DNA from 3 places in the Dietzia psychralcaliphila genome. Region 1 is predicted to be linked to each of the others. Evidence: predicted binding sites of a transcription regulator. Region 1 holds the regulator's gene; each other region holds the start of a gene.

What was found. The regulator LexA, encoded in region 1, represses DNA repair genes until DNA is damaged. The targets are predictions, from matches to a motif close to CGAACANNTGTTCG.
Region 2: a site for LexA is predicted at 3,614-3,627, ahead of A6048_RS15110 (HNH endonuclease signature motif containing protein). Genes of this name have one in related genera too.
Region 3: a site for LexA is predicted at 3,422-3,435, ahead of A6048_RS03135 (HNH endonuclease signature motif containing protein). Genes of this name have one in related genera too.

Annotation. Positions count from the first base shown of each region.
Region 1 is NZ_CP015453.1:1,984,049-1,988,952, forward strand. It holds gene nrdR (transcriptional regulator NrdR) at 1-219, opposite strand, end outside; gene A6048_RS09075 (hypothetical protein) at 334-696, opposite strand; gene lexA (transcriptional repressor LexA) at 926-1,594, shown strand; gene hflX (GTPase HflX) at 1,634-3,082, opposite strand; gene dapF (diaminopimelate epimerase) at 3,097-4,023, opposite strand; gene A6048_RS09095 (malate synthase G) at 4,144-4,904, shown strand, end outside.
Region 2 is NZ_CP015453.1:3,263,734-3,268,637, reverse strand. It holds gene A6048_RS15140 (MsnO8 family LLM class oxidoreductase) at 1-572, shown strand, start outside; gene A6048_RS15135 (DUF2975 domain-containing protein) at 698-1,177, shown strand; gene A6048_RS15130 (helix-turn-helix domain-containing protein) at 1,177-1,383, shown strand; gene A6048_RS15125 (hypothetical protein) at 1,380-1,562, shown strand; gene A6048_RS15120 (DedA family protein) at 1,572-2,264, opposite strand; gene fbaA (class II fructose-bisphosphate aldolase) at 2,398-3,441, shown strand; gene A6048_RS15110 (HNH endonuclease signature motif containing protein) at 3,662-4,904, shown strand, end outside.
Region 3 is NZ_CP015453.1:700,567-705,470, forward strand. It holds gene kstD (3-oxosteroid 1-dehydrogenase) at 1-1,688, opposite strand, end outside; gene A6048_RS03125 (2-keto-4-pentenoate hydratase) at 1,749-2,534, shown strand; gene A6048_RS03130 (IclR family transcriptional regulator) at 2,579-3,340, opposite strand; gene A6048_RS03135 (HNH endonuclease signature motif containing protein) at 3,479-4,904, shown strand, end outside.

The sequences.
Region 1 (4,904 bases):
ACCCTGGCACGCGCGTCTGACGCCGCGAACCACCTTGTCGCGGCTGAAGCTCTCGGTGACGCCGCTGCGCTTGAGCACGGTCAACAACGGAGTCTCGAGGGTCGTGAACCGGTGTCCGCATTCAGGGCACTCGCGTCGACGTCTGATCGCCTGCCCTTCGTCGACCGACCGCGAGTCGATCACCCGGGAGTCCTCGTGGTGACATATGGGGCAGTACATTCCAGCTTCGCCATTCGTCGACCGGCTCCGCACGTGTCCGCCGGCAGTAGCCGACAGCGGTACGGGGGCGACGGGTCGCCGTCCCGGGATCATTCTAGAAGGCGATGCCATAGGTCACGCGTAGGCGGGCCCGCCCAGGAGTGCCAGCGCCAGCAGCATCAGGACCCCGAACACGATTCCGCAGACCAACAGAGCCCACGTGGGGACGTCGTCGACCACCGGCGCATTCGTCCGCACTTCGCCGCCGCAGGCTCTGACCTGGTCCGCCGACGCGGGTCGGACGAGCACCCGACGACCGGGTGCCACCGATCGTGTGGACAGCTGACGTCCACGGTCGAGGGTCCGCGTGGTGTGACGGATGTGCGTGTCGCGGCGGGACCGCAGCCCGGACGCGGCGGGCCGGTCGTGGTCGGTCGCGCAGACCTCCGTCCAGTGCATCGACGGACGCGCCTGTGACTGCATCTCCAGAACGGACATGAAAACTCCCAACTCGATATGGTGTGCGAAGTTCGTTCGCACGCCCGTGTGCATTTGTGTGCACATCTGTTCGAACTCGAACCTGACTAGAGTTGTATCACGCGGGTCCGACAGAGTCGACATTCCAGAGGATATTTCTTCGAACACCTGTGTGGCGCGGACGGTCCGCGGGAAGTAGGGTGTACACAGATAGAGACGTCGAACACCCATTCGCCGAAGGGACCCACACATGCCCAAGCCCGACTTCGAGGCCCTGACGCCTCGTCAGAAGAGCGTTCTGTTGCATATCCACGACACGGTCAAGGACCGGGGCTACCCCCCGAGCATCCGCGAGATCGGTGACGCCGTCGGTCTGCAGTCGACCTCCTCTGTCGCACACCAGTTGCGGACACTGGAGAAGAAGGGCTTCCTGACCCGGGATCCTCACAAGCCGCGGGCTGTCGACGTCCACGGCGTCCCGGGGCAGCGGTCCCGGGGACGGCGCGCACCTGCTCAGGAGGAGCCGCGGCCCAGTGGGGCGGTCGAGCCGGTATACGTTCCCGTACTGGGCCGCATCGCGGCCGGCGGGCCGATCCTGGCCGAGCAGGCGGTGGAGGAGGTCTTCCCACTCCCGTCGGATCTGGTGGGTTCCGGCGACCTGTTCATGCTCCGAGTGGTCGGTGAGTCGATGATCGACGCCGCCATCTGTGACGGCGACTACGTGGTGGTACGTCGGCAGAACGTGGCGGACAACGGAGACATCGTGGCGGCGATGATCGACGGGGAGGCAACCGTCAAGACCTTCCGCAGGGACGCGAGCGGGGTGTGGCTCCTGCCCCACAACCCGTCGTTCAGTCCGATTCCCGGGGAGCACGCGACGATCCTGGGGAAGGTCGTCACCGTCTTCCGCAAGCTCTGACCCCGCGCGGAGTCGGTGTCGTCTGACCTCGTGACAGGGTCAGGCGACACCGTCGTGCGAACTGCCGGTGCGGTACTCCCCTAGCTCTCCGGCCACGGAGGAGGGCAGCCGGACCACGATCCGGGTGCCGTCCTGCGTGTGTTGCTCGTCCACCACTGCGCCCTCTGCGTGCACACGGGAGACCACGTCACCCCGGGTGAAGGGGATCTCGAGCGTCACCTGCGTGTCCCCGGAGGCGACAACCCGCATGATCCGTTCGAGGAGCTCGTCGAAGCCTTCTCCCGTCGCCGCCGAGACGAAGACCGCGTCCGGGAGGGCGTGATGTAGTTCGGTCAGCACGACGGGGTCCGCCACATCGATCTTGTTGATCACCACGAGCTCGCGCGGACTCTCAGCGTTCTGTTCCTCGACGACATCGTTGATGACGGTGCGGACGGCCTCGATCTGGCGCAGCGGGAAGGCGTCCGACCCGTCCACCACGTGCAGGAGCAGCTCGGAATCGACGACCTCCTCCAGCGTCGAACGGAAGGCCTCGACGAGCTGCGTCGGGAGGTGTCGGACGAACCCGACGGTGTCGGTGAAGACCACGGTGCGCCCGTCCGGGAGCTCGGCCCGCCGGGTGGTGGGGTCGAGGGTGGCGAACAGCGCGTTCTGGACCAGAACGCCGGCACCGGTGAGGCGGTTGAGCAGACTGGACTTGCCGGCGTTCGTGTACCCGGCGATAGCGATCGAGGGCACCGGGGTGGCGCGCCGGCGGTGCCGCTTGGTGTCCCGGGCCTGCTTCATGCCCTTGATCTCCCGACGCAGCCTGGCCGTGCGCTCCCGGATACGGCGGCGATCCGTCTCGATCTTCGTCTCACCGGGACCGCGGAGACCGACGCCCCCGTTGCTGCCCGCCCGGCCACCCGCCTGCCTGGAGAGTGCCTCGCCCCAGCCGCGTAGGCGCGGCAACATGTACTCCATCTGCGCCAGGGAGACCTGGGCCTTGCCCTCACGGCTGGTCGCGTGTTGGGCGAAGATGTCGAGGATCAACGCGGTGCGGTCGATGACCTTGACGTTGACGACCTTCTCCAGGGCGATCAGCTGACCGGGAGTGAGCTCACCGTCACAAATCACCGTGTCGGCGCCGGTCGCGTCGATCACGTCCTTCAGCGTCTTGGCCTTGCCCGAGCCGATGTAGGTGGCGGCGTCGGGCTTGTCGCGGCGCTGGATCAGCGCATCGCACACCTCCGAGCCGGCCGTCTCGGCGAGCTGGGCCAATTCGGCCATCGCGGCCTCTGCCTGTGCTGCGGATCCCTCGGTCCAGACCCCTACGAGGACGACCCGCTCCAGCCGGAGTTGGCGGTACTCGGCGTCGTTGACGTCCTGGAGCTCGGTCGACAATCCGGCGACGCGGCGCAGCGAGGAGCGCTCCTCGAGCTGGAAGTCGCCGACCGAAGGATCATGGTCTCGTGTGGCCCGGTCAGGGGCGGTGTCATCGGTAGTCATTCACCGGCATCATCTCATAATTCCGATCGCGACGCCTCCGGGCGAGGAGTTGCGCCCGAGCGCCGGAACCACCCCTCAGCGACGATCGCGGAGGGCCCCGTCAGTGCGGAACCGCCCTCGGTCAGGGACACCTCGATCTCTCCCCCGGGCACTTCCACCACCACCTCGCCCATGGCCTCGCCGGCATCGGCGAGGGCGGCGACGGCGGTGGCGACGATTCCCGTACCGCAGGACATCGTCTCCCCTGATCCACGTTCGTGGACTCGCATCGACACCCGCCCGTCGGTGAGCGGTGTGGCGATCTCCACGTTGACCCCCCCGGGGAAGAACCCGGTGTCGTACACCGGGGCTTCGTGCACCGGCAGGTCACGCAGCGCCGCGGCTCCCAACCCCGGGACGATGCATGCGAGGTGGGGGTTGCCCATGTCGACGGCGAGGCCGGCGTACACCCGACCACCCAGGTCGACGGAGGAGACCCCGAGGAGTCCGGGCTCCCCCATGTCGACCCGGACCACGGCGTGGTTCCCGTCGTGCTCGAGGATCTCGGCGGGCCGTGGTCCGGAACGCGTGCCGATGGGGATCCGGCCGACCCCTGCCCGCCCGGTCGACACCAGGGCGTGGGCGAAGACCCTCACCCCGTTCCCACACATCTCCGCGGTCGAACCGTCCGCATTGCGGTAGTCCATGAACCAGTCGTCGTCGTCCACACCCTCCGGCAGGACGGTGAGAACACCCCGTTCCACCAGGGCTCCCGCGGTTGCGATCCGGAGCACGCCGTCGGCGCCGATCCCGGCGCGTCTGTCGCAGAGGGCGCGCACCAGATTCTCGTCGAGATCCACCTCGGCGTTGTCGTCAGGCAGTATCACGAAGTCGTTGAGCGTTCCGTGACCCTTGATAAAGGCGAGACCGTCCTGCGGCGCGGTCAGGGGGGCGGGGTTCATGGCCACAGATCCTAGCCAACTCGGCGACCCGTTCCACCCTGCGGAAAGCCCGGATGATCCCTCGACAGGGGAGCACTAGAGTCGGGAGCGAGAACGGTCCCCTATGTGAGGAGCACATCGATGTCCGAACGCATCACCGTCGGCGGCGTCCAGGTCGACGAGGTCCTGTACGACTTCGTCAACAACCAGGCGATCCCGGGCACCGGGGTCGATCCCGACGCGTTCTGGGCGGGAGTCTCCGAGATCTTCACCGACCTGGCGCCGCGGAACCGTGAACTGCTCGCGGTCCGCGACGAGTTGCAGTCGAAGATCGACACCTGGCACCACGAGAACCCCTCCCCGATCGACCCCGCCGCCTACAAGGCGTTCCTTCAGGAGATCGGGTACCTGGTCCCGGAACCGGACTCTGTCCGGGTGACCACCGAGAACGTCGACGAGGAGATCGCCACGGTCGCCGGCCCCCAGCTGGTCGTGCCGATCATGAACGCGCGTTTCGCGATCAACGCGGGCAACGCACGGTGGGGGTCGCTGTACGACGCCCTCTACGGCACCGATGCGATCCCGGAGTCCGGTGGCGCGGAACAGGGCTCCTCCTACAACAAGGTCCGCGGGGACAAGGTCATCGCCTGGGCCCGTGAGTTCCTCGACGACGCCGCGCCGCTCGACTCCGGCAGTCACGTCGGCACCACCGGCTACTCCGTGGTCGACGGCCGACTGCAGGTGACCCTCGCCGACGGTTCGACCACCGGTCTGGCCGACTCCGCGCAGTTCGTCGGCTACCTGGGCGAGGACACCACCCCGACCTCGGTGCTGCTGCGCAACAACGGCCTGCACGTGGAGATCCAGATCGACGCCGATTCCCCGATCGGGTCGACCGACTC
Region 2 (4,904 bases), 1.3 Mb from region 1:
TCACCGCCGTGCAGGACTTCCTCAACGGCCGCGGTCCCGTCACCGCGCTGCCGGTCCTCGAGAACCCGCCCCCAGTGTTCGTCCTGGCCACCGGCCGAGGCCTGGAGAGTGCTGCGCGTGCCGGCCTGCCGGTCGTCGTGGGGGGACCGCGACTTCTCGCCGACCCGTCGCCGCTGGACCGATACCGCGATTCGTTCCGATCGAGCGGGGCAATGTCGGAGCCCTACGTGGTGGTGAGCCTGGAGGTGATGATCGCCGACTCGACGGCCGCAGCGAGGGAGTTGCTGCTTCCGGAGGGGTGGGCGATGGCTGAGTCCCGGGAGACCGGGGAGTTCGGGCCACTACGGTCCCCGGAGGAGATCCGGGACCGGATACTCCGTCCGCAACAGCTCCGACGTATGGACGAGTGGATGGCAGGGACCGTTCACGGGGACGCCGAGCGGGTCGCCGGAGAGCTCGCCCGACTCGCACAGCGCACCGGGGCCGACGAGATCATGGCGTCCACCTCGACGTACGACCGTGGAGATCTCGCCCGGGCCGACTCGGAGCTCGCGGAACTGTTCCACCAGTAACCGGTGCGCCCTGACACAGCGGTGCGCCCTGCCACCGTGAGTATGACCGACCCCGGGCGACGGTTGACCGCGCCCGCCCCTCGTAATGTATTGATTTTCGATAGATTATGGCCCATAGTCGCCATATGAAGATCGAAAGACGAGCAGTCCTTCCGCTCAGGGTGTTCCTCGTCCTGCTCTTCGCGGTGTTGATCCTGTTCCAGACGATGTCGCTGCCGGGGCAGTTCGCCCATATGGCCGAGACGACCCCGGACGCCGCTCATCTGCGGTGGCCGCTGACCGCCGTGTCGATCTACTGGGTGGTGTGCATCCAGGTCGTCGTGGTGGCCACCTGGAAGCTGCTCTCGCTGGTCGAGGCCGGCCGCATCTTCACCCAGGCGTCACTGGTGTGGGTCGACGTGATCCTGGGGGCGATCGTCGCGGCGTGGGCGGTCCTGCTACTGGTCCTGGTGCTCGTGGGCATCAACGCCGATGATCCCGGACTGCCGCTGCTGCTCTTCCTCGTCGTCGTCATCGTCACCGTCGCGGCGCTGCTCATGGTGGTCATGCGCGCGCTGCTCCGGCAGGCCACCGAGCTGCGTTCCGAGTTGGACACGGTGGTCTGATGCCGATCATCGTGAGGATCGACGTCGAGCTCGCCAAACGCAAGATGAGCGTCGGCGAGTTCGCGGAACGGGTGGGGCTGACGCCCGCGAACGTGTCGGTGTTGAAGAACGGGCGCGCCAAGGCGGTGCGGTTCAGCACGCTCGAGGCCATGTGCCGCGTGCTCGACTGCCAACCCGGTGACCTGTTGGAGTGGGTGGAGGAATGAGGAACGCAGCGGAGTTCGTCCTGGTCCTCGTCGGGGTGCTGGCGGTGTTGGGTCTCGGTGGCGCGGCGATCGTCTACGGCGGTGCGGACGACTCGCCGGGTCTCCAGGGGGCAGGTGTGATCGTGGTGATCGGCGCGACCGTCACCGCCCTCCGCTGGCGGGGCGGTCGGCACCGGTAGGAGTCGAGATCAGGCCGCCGGGGCGGAGGGCCCGTTGCGGATGCGGTCGACGAGCTTCGGCCCGGCGGTGACGGCCATCGGCAGCACCGACACCAGCACGATCCCGATGAGGATCAGGTCGATGTGCTGCTTGATAAAGGCGAATTGCCCCAGCCACGCGCCGAGTGACGTCACCCCCGCGGCCCAGAGCACGGCACCCACCACGTTGAACGTGACGAACACCCGGTATCGCATCCCCGCCATGCCGGCGACCAGCGGCGCGTAGGTTCGCACGATCGGCACGAAGCGGCACAGGATGATGGTGGCCGGCCCCCACTTGTCGAAGAACTCGTGGGCCTCGCGGATGTAGACCTGCTTGAAGATCCGGCCGTCGGGCCGGTCCCGCAGGTGATGGCCCCACCTGTTGCCGATCAAGTAGCCCACCTGGTCGCCGAGGAACGCCGCGATCGGGGCGGCCACCAACACCACCCACAGCGGTGCGAACGGGTTGTCCTGCTGGGTGAGCAGTCCCGCGGTGAACAACAGCGAGTCGCCGGGCAGGAACGGGAACAGCAGGCCGGACTCGATGAAGACCACGGCGAGGAGGGCCGGGAGGATGGCGCTGCCGAACGGACCGTCGCCGGACAGCCAGAACTCGGGGTCCATGAATCCGGGGCCGAGCGACAGGACGTGCTGGGCCTGGTCGGCCAACAGGTGCGTGATCACCTCGGGAATCGTAGACCCGCACTCCTGGGAAACCGCTGAAGCTGTGCCCCCGCTGCTCCTCCGGGCCCGCGACCTCGACAGGCCTCGTAGGATGGGGTCAGTCACAGCGCCGAAAACTGGAGGATCGTCAATGCCTATCGCCACCCCGGAGCAGTACAAAGACATGCTCGACCGGGCTCGCAAGGAGGGCTTCGCCTACCCCGCGATCAACTGCACCTCCTCGGAGACCATCAACGCGGCCATCAAGGGATTCGCCGATGCGGGCTCCGACGGCATCATCCAGTTCTCGACCGGTGGAGCCGAGTTCGGCTCCGGCCTGAACGTCAAGGACATGGTGACCGGCGCCGTCGCGCTCGCCGAGTTCGCGCACATCGTGGCCGAGAAGTACGATGTACTGGTCGCGCTGCACACCGACCACTGCCCCGAGGACAAGCTCGACACCTTCGTCCGCCCGCTCATCCAGATCTCCCAGGAGCGCGTCGACGCCGGCAAGAACCCGCTGTTCCAGTCGCACATGTGGGACGGCTCGGCCACCCCGCTCGACCGCAACCTCGAGATCGCCAAGGAGCTGCTCGAGAAGACGGCCAGCGCCAACCAGATCCTCGAGATCGAGATCGGCGTCGTCGGCGGCGAGGAGGACGGTGTCGAGAACGAGATCAACGAGAAGCTCTACACCTCACGCGAGGACTTCGAGGCCACCATCGACGCCCTCGGTGCCGGCAACACGGGCCAGCGCTACCTGCTCGCCGCCACTTTCGGCAACGTCCACGGCGTCTACAAGCCGGGCAACGTTGTCCTGCGTCCCGAGGTGCTCAAGATGGGCCAGGAGGTCGCGGTGGAGAAGCTCGGACTGGACCAGGGCGACCTGCCGTTCGACTTCGTCTTCCACGGCGGCTCGGGCTCGGCCAAGAGCGAGATCGAGGAGGCGCTGAGCTACGGCGTCATCAAGATGAACGTCGACACCGACACCCAGTACGCGTTCACCCGCCCGATCGTGGGGCAGATGTTCGCCAACTACGACAGCGTGCTCAAGGTCGACGGCGAGGTGGGCAACAAGAAGTTCTACGACCCGCGCTCGTACCTGAAGAAGGCCGAGCAGGCCATGTCCGAGCGCGTCGTCGAGGCGTGCAACGACCTCAAGTCGGCCGGCAAGTCCAAGGGTGCGTCTGCCTGAACAGAGTCTCCGGCCTGATCTGACTCACGGCGACCCGACGGGATCGGTGCACCAGCGGCGTCCCTCCTTCAGCGGAGGGGCGCCGCTGTCGTGTGATGGCCAGGAGGCCTGGGTGCATATCCGGAGGAAGTGCTTTCGAACTCTTGTGCTATCTACTCGCTGCCGATAGAATAGACCACACGTTCGATTAGTGGCGGGGGGTGTGGTGGTGGATCCGATGATGACGACGACGAGCTCGGCGGCGTTCGGGGCGCTGCGCGCCGTGCCGGAGGCTCTCGACACCCTGGGCGCCGAGGCGTTGAGCGAGGTGGCGCGGTCGGCCACGGTGGCGCAGAACCTGGCCGCGGCCACCCGGTTGCAGGCCGCGCACCTGCTGGTCGAGGCGATGGGGCGGCTCGACCGTGAGGCGCATGGGCCGGACCCCTGTCGGCAGCCTGGCGATTCCCGCCCCGCCGATTCTCGTCCTGCCTACGCGCGCCTGGACCCGGCCGATCGGGCTCGTGACCACCTGACCGCGGCCATGTCCCTGACCGGGTGGCACGCCGCGCGTCTGGTCACCGCCGGCGTGCAGATCCACACGCGCCTTCCGCTTCTGCGCAAAGCCGTCGAGCGGGGCCTGTTGCCCGAACAGTTGGCCATCGACACCGCCTGCCGGCTGGCCGAGGTCCCCGACCAGATCATCGCGGCAGTGGAATCGGAGATCGTCGGCGCCCTGGCCCGGGACCTGGACGGGGGCCACCGGCCCAGCCGCACAGCCCTGGACACCGCGGTCGACGCAGCGAGAGAACGCCACGATCCCCGGGCCGCCGAGGACGCAGTGGGCGCCGCCGTCGAACAGCGCACCGTCCGGTTCCGCCCCGGCCGCGACGGTATGACCAGCATGTGGGCCACCCTGCCCAGCGGCGCCGCCGAGAAGCTGCGCCGCCGCATCGAGGCCGCCGCCCGCGCCGCCTCCGAGGCAGGCCATCCCCGCACCCGCGACCAACTACGCGCCGACGCCCTGTGCGCGCTCGGGGACCCGAACACCAACGACATCGGCACGGCCCTGCACGACGCAGAGAACGCCACCGACCCCGCCGACCGCGCTGATCACGTCGGTCGCGCCGACAGCGGCGCAGACTGCTCAGGTCACGCCGACCCCGCCGACCCCGCCGCCGCCGGCTCGGCCAGGCCGCGACCGGGTGCGTCGTGGGGCACCGAACAACCCATCCGGATCTCGATCATCGACAGCATCGCCCAGGGGCTGCCCAACCGCGTCCAGTTCGTCAACGGCGCCTACTCGAGCTTCGACTGGTTGTGCGAGGAACTGCTCTCCGGCGGCGAGGCCAAGGTGCGGTTCGAACTGATCGACCCGCAGCCGGGCGTGCTGGACAAACCGGACGCGGTACTCAAGTACTTCATCACCCCTGCGCTGGCCGAGCGGATCCGGCTTCGTGACGGGACCTGCCGCCACCCCGGATGCA
Region 3 (4,904 bases), 1.3 Mb from region 1:
GCCAGCATGTGCTCGACCGCGAGGTACCCGAAGACCATCGCGGGGCCGATGGTCGCCCCGGGCCCGGCGTAGGTGTGACCCATGACCGGCGACGACGCGTTGCCGGCGGCGTACAGTCCCTCGATTACGGAGCCGTCCGAGCGGAGCACGCGGCCGTGGACGTCGGTGTTCGCCCCGCCCTTGGTGCCGAGGTCACCGGGCACCATCTTGGCGGCGAAGAACGGGGCCTTGCGGACGGGACCGAGGCTCGGGTTGGGCTTGTTGGTGGGGTCACCGTAGTAGTGGTCGTATCCCGAGACACCGCGCTGGAAGTCGTCGTCGACGCCCTTCTCGGCGAAGCCGTTGAAGCGTGAGGCCGTCTTCTCCAGCGCCTCGGCGGGGACGCCGATGAGGTCGGCGAGCTCGGCGAGGGTGTCGGCCTTGTGGAAGTTCTCCGTCGCGAGCCACTTCTTCGGCAACGGCTGCTTCGCCTGGAGACCGGCGAAGAGGTACCGGTTCTTGTACTCCTGGTCGAAGATGATCCAGGCCGGGACGTTCTCGCCCTCGGCTCCCTCCTGGCCGGGTGCCGCCTGGCCGAACTCGCCGCCGTACATCCTGTGGCCGGCCTCGACGTAGGGCAGGGACTCGTTCATGAACCGTTCGCCGCGCGAGTTGACGAGGAACGAACAGGGCAGGGACCGCTCGGCGAGCGCGAACCAGGGACCGCGGGGGAGCAGGATCGTGGGACCCCACCATGCGTCCTCCATGAAGGCCAGTTCCGCACCCACCTTCTCCATGTACTCGATCCCCTCGCCGGTGTTGGCGGCGGCACCGACGGTCCACGAGGTGGGGATGGGCTGGCGCTGGTACTTGTCGCGCATCTCCTGGTTGTGCTCGAACCCGCCCGAGCCGATGATCACGCCTCGGCGGGCGCGGAGCGTCTGCTCCTCACCTCCACGGGTGACGGTGATTCCCACGACCCGCTCGTCCCGGCCACTGCCCTCGGTGACCAACCCCGTCATCGGCGTGTTGAGCCACACCGGGACGCCCGCGTCCAGGAGGCCCTTGCGCATGGCGGCGATGAGCGCGCGGCCCATGCCCACCATGTTGGCCCCGCGGGCCTTGGCCACGAGCATGCGAACCGAGACCCGGACCGAGCGCCGGATGCCCTTGGTGGTGGGGCGCTGCAGCAGGTTGAGCCAGCGGTAGTCGGACTGCTTGACCACCATGTTCGCGGGGGCTTTGGCGTAAGGGGGCTCGAGCCTCGACGCCTCTGAGCCCAACTGGCGCAGATCGAACGGCTTGGGCTCGACTGACCTGCCGCCGAGCCGTCCCCCCGGGGCCTCGGGGTAGTAGTCCGAGTAGTCCACGACCCACTCCATCTCGAGGGGGGAGTTGTCGAGGACGAACTCCAGGACCTCGGGGCCACGGTCGACGTACGCGTCGATCCGCTCCGGGGCCACGACGTCGCCGACGATCGACCGGAGGTAGGTGCGGGCGGCCTCAGGGGTGTCCTGGACCCCGTCCCGCCGGAGGACGGAGTTCCCCGGGATCCACACGCCGCCACCGGAGCGGGCGGTGGAGCCTCCGTAGTGGGGGGCCTTCTCCACGAGGACCACGCTGAGGCCCTTCTTCGCTGCTGCGAGGGCGGCCGTCATGCCTGCTCCACCGCTGCCGACGACGACGACGTCGAATTCCTGGTCTGCCATGTAGAACACGTTATAGAACCGGGGGCTGTAGCGCCAGACGGTCGAGGTAGCATCCCGTTCATGCTCAATGAGGAGACCCGCGCCACACTCGCTCAGCGACTCTGGGACGCCGAAGCCGACGTCGCTCCGATCGCGCCGCTCACCGCCGACCACCCCGACATGACCCCGGATGACGCGTTCGAGATCCAGCTCGTCAACATCCGGCGGAAGCTCGGGGCCGGCGCGGTGGTCACGGGGCACAAGGTCGGCCTGGCTTCCAAGGCCATGCAGGAGATGATGGGCGTCGACGAGCCCGACTACGGACATCTCCTCGACACGATGGAGTACCCCGAGGGGGCCCCGGTCGAGGCTGCCCGATTCTGTTTCCCACGTGTCGAGGTCGAGGTGGGCTTCATCCTCGGTTCCGACATCCCGCCGGAGGGGTGCTCGCAGGAGGAGGCCGCCGCGGCCATCGAGTGGGTGGTGCCGTCGATCGAGCTCATCGACTCGCGGATCCGCGACTGGAAGATCACCCTGCCCGACACGATCGCTGACAACGCCTCTTCCTGTGGGTACGTCGTGGGGGCGCAGCGGGTGAGGCTGGCGGACATCGACGTCGCCGCGATCGACGCGACCCTCTACAAGAACGGTGAGTTCCTGGCCTCGGGTCGGTCCGACGCGGTACTGGGGAACCCGCTCAACTCGGTGGGCTGGCTGGCCTCGACGGTCGCCAAGTTCGGCGTCCGCCTGCGCAGGGGCGACGTGATCCTGCCCGGCACCGCGATCCGCGCCATGGACGCCGCTCCCGGCGATTCCTTCCGCGCGGAGTTCGCGGGCCTGGGCGACGTGACCATGGAATTCAACTAGCGCGGGACGTGAGCTGACGCCGGAGTCCAGCTAGGACGCCTCTCCTAGCGGTCTGACGCCATCGCGCGACTGGCGGCCACCGCCACCCTGGTGACCAGCGGCTCGAGTCGCGCGAGTGCAGCCCCGTCCGCGGCACTCGCGGACAAGGCCGCCACTGCTCGCGTGCCTCCGGTGCCCTCCTCGTCGTCGTCGAACACCGGCGCGGCCACACAGTAGAGGCCTGGCGTGAGTTCCGCCCTATCCACCGCTCGCCTCCTGCGCCGGATCTCCGCGAGCTCCACGGCGAGCGCATCCGGCGAGGTCAACGTGGTCTCAGTCCAGGCGACCAGAGGGCCCTGCGTCACCCGCTCGGCGGCCGCGTCGTCGAACGCCAGCATCGCTTTGCCCACACCGGTGCAATAGGCCGGCAGTCCGCCGCCGATCCGCGACGGCGACGGGATCGGCCGCGGACCGTGCAGCTTGTTGAGGTACACGACCTCGTCACCGTGCAGCGTGGCCAGATGCACCGTCGCCCGGGTCGCCTCGAATAGGTGCGCGAGGAAGGGAGTGAGGACGCGGCGGGTCCGCTCGTACACCGGCGAGGCGGGTGTCGGATCGAGCTCGTGCACCAGCGGCCCAAGTCGGTAGCGCTGTCCGATGCGCGTCACCGCATCGTTGCGTTCCAGCGCGGTCAGTAGGCGAAGGGTCGTGGACTTGGCCAGCCCGGCCTCGCGAGAGATCTCGCTCAGGGTCAGGCCGGTGCCCGCCGCCGTCACCCGTAGCACGTCGAAGGCGCGGTCGACGGGGGAGGCGGGTGGTTCGTTCATGCGGTGAGTGTAGCGCGGGGCCCCGACATCGCGGCCCGTCTTGTTCGAACACTTGCGCTAATTCGACGGTTGCACTAGTGTAGTACACACGTTCGAATATGACGGGTCGTCGGTTGTGGCGCGGGAGGTGTGGCGGTGATGAGCGTGACGATGGCGAGTTGGTTCGAGTACGGGTCGCTTCGCGTGGCGCCGGAGCCGTTGGACACGCTCGGCGCCGAGGCGCTGAGTGAGGTGGCGCGGTCGGCCACGTTGGCGCAGAACCTCGCGGCGGCAACCCGTCTGCAGGCCGCTCACCACATCGTCGACACGATGAGGCGCCTCGACGAGGCCGCCCATGGCGACGTGGTGTGCCCGCGGCCGGCGTTCGCCCGCCTGGACCCGGCCGATCGGGCCCGCGACCACCTGGCCGCGGCGATGGCGCTGACCACCTGGCACGCCGGGCGGTTGGTCACCGCCGCCGTGCAGATCCACACCCGCTTGTCGCGGTTGCGCAAGGCCGTCGAGCGCGGCCAGTTTCCCGAACAGTTGGCCATCGACACCGCCTGCCGGTTGGCCGAGATCCCCGACGAGACCATCGGCGAGGTCGAGTCCGAGGTGGTCGGGGCCCTGGCCCGCGCACTGGACGGCGGCCACCGCCCCAGCCGGGCAGCCCTGGACACCGCCGTCGATGCCGCCCGCGAACGCTGCGACCCCACCGGTGCCCAGGACGCCGTCTCCGACGCCGCCGAGCAACGCACCGTCCGGTTCCGCCCCGGCCGAAGTGGCATGACCAGCATGTGGGCGAACCTGCCCTGCGCCGACGCCGAGAAACTCCGCCGCCGGATCGACGCCGCAGCCCGTAACGCCCACGACGCCGGCCATCCCCGCACCCGCAACCAGTTGCGCGCCGACGCCCTGGCCGCCCTGGGTGACCCGAACACCGACGACATCGGCGCCGCACTGCATGACCCCGAGGGCCACGACATCCACCCCGCCGACTCCCGCGACCCCGCCGACACCGCCGACTCCCGCGACCCCGCCGACACCGCTGGCTCCCGCGACCCCGCCGACACCGCTGGCTCCTGCGACGCCGCGGGCACTGCCGAACCGGCTGACTCCACGGATTCCGCCGACGGTTCCAGGGGTGACCGTCCGCCCCTGGGTGCGTCGTGGGGTACCGACAAGCCGGTGCGGATCTCGATCATCAACTCGATCGCCCAGGGCCTGCCCAACCGGGTCCAGTTCGTCACCGGCGCCTACGCCAGCTTCGACTGGTTGTGCGAGGAACTACTGACCGGCGGGGACGCCAAAGTTCGGTTCGAACTCATCGACCCCCAACCCGGAGTGCTCGACGTGCCCGACGCGGTCCTCAAGTACTTCATCACCCCTGCACTGGCCGAGCGGATCCGTCTCCGTGACGGCACCTGCCGCCACCCCGGATGCACCGTCGATGCCAAGGACTGCGAAATCGACCACATCATCGCCTTCGACCACCACAGTCCCGAGATGGGCGGACCGACCGCCGAGTGGAACCTGATCTGCCTCTGCCGCAAGCACCACCGCGAGAAGACCTTCGGACACTGCG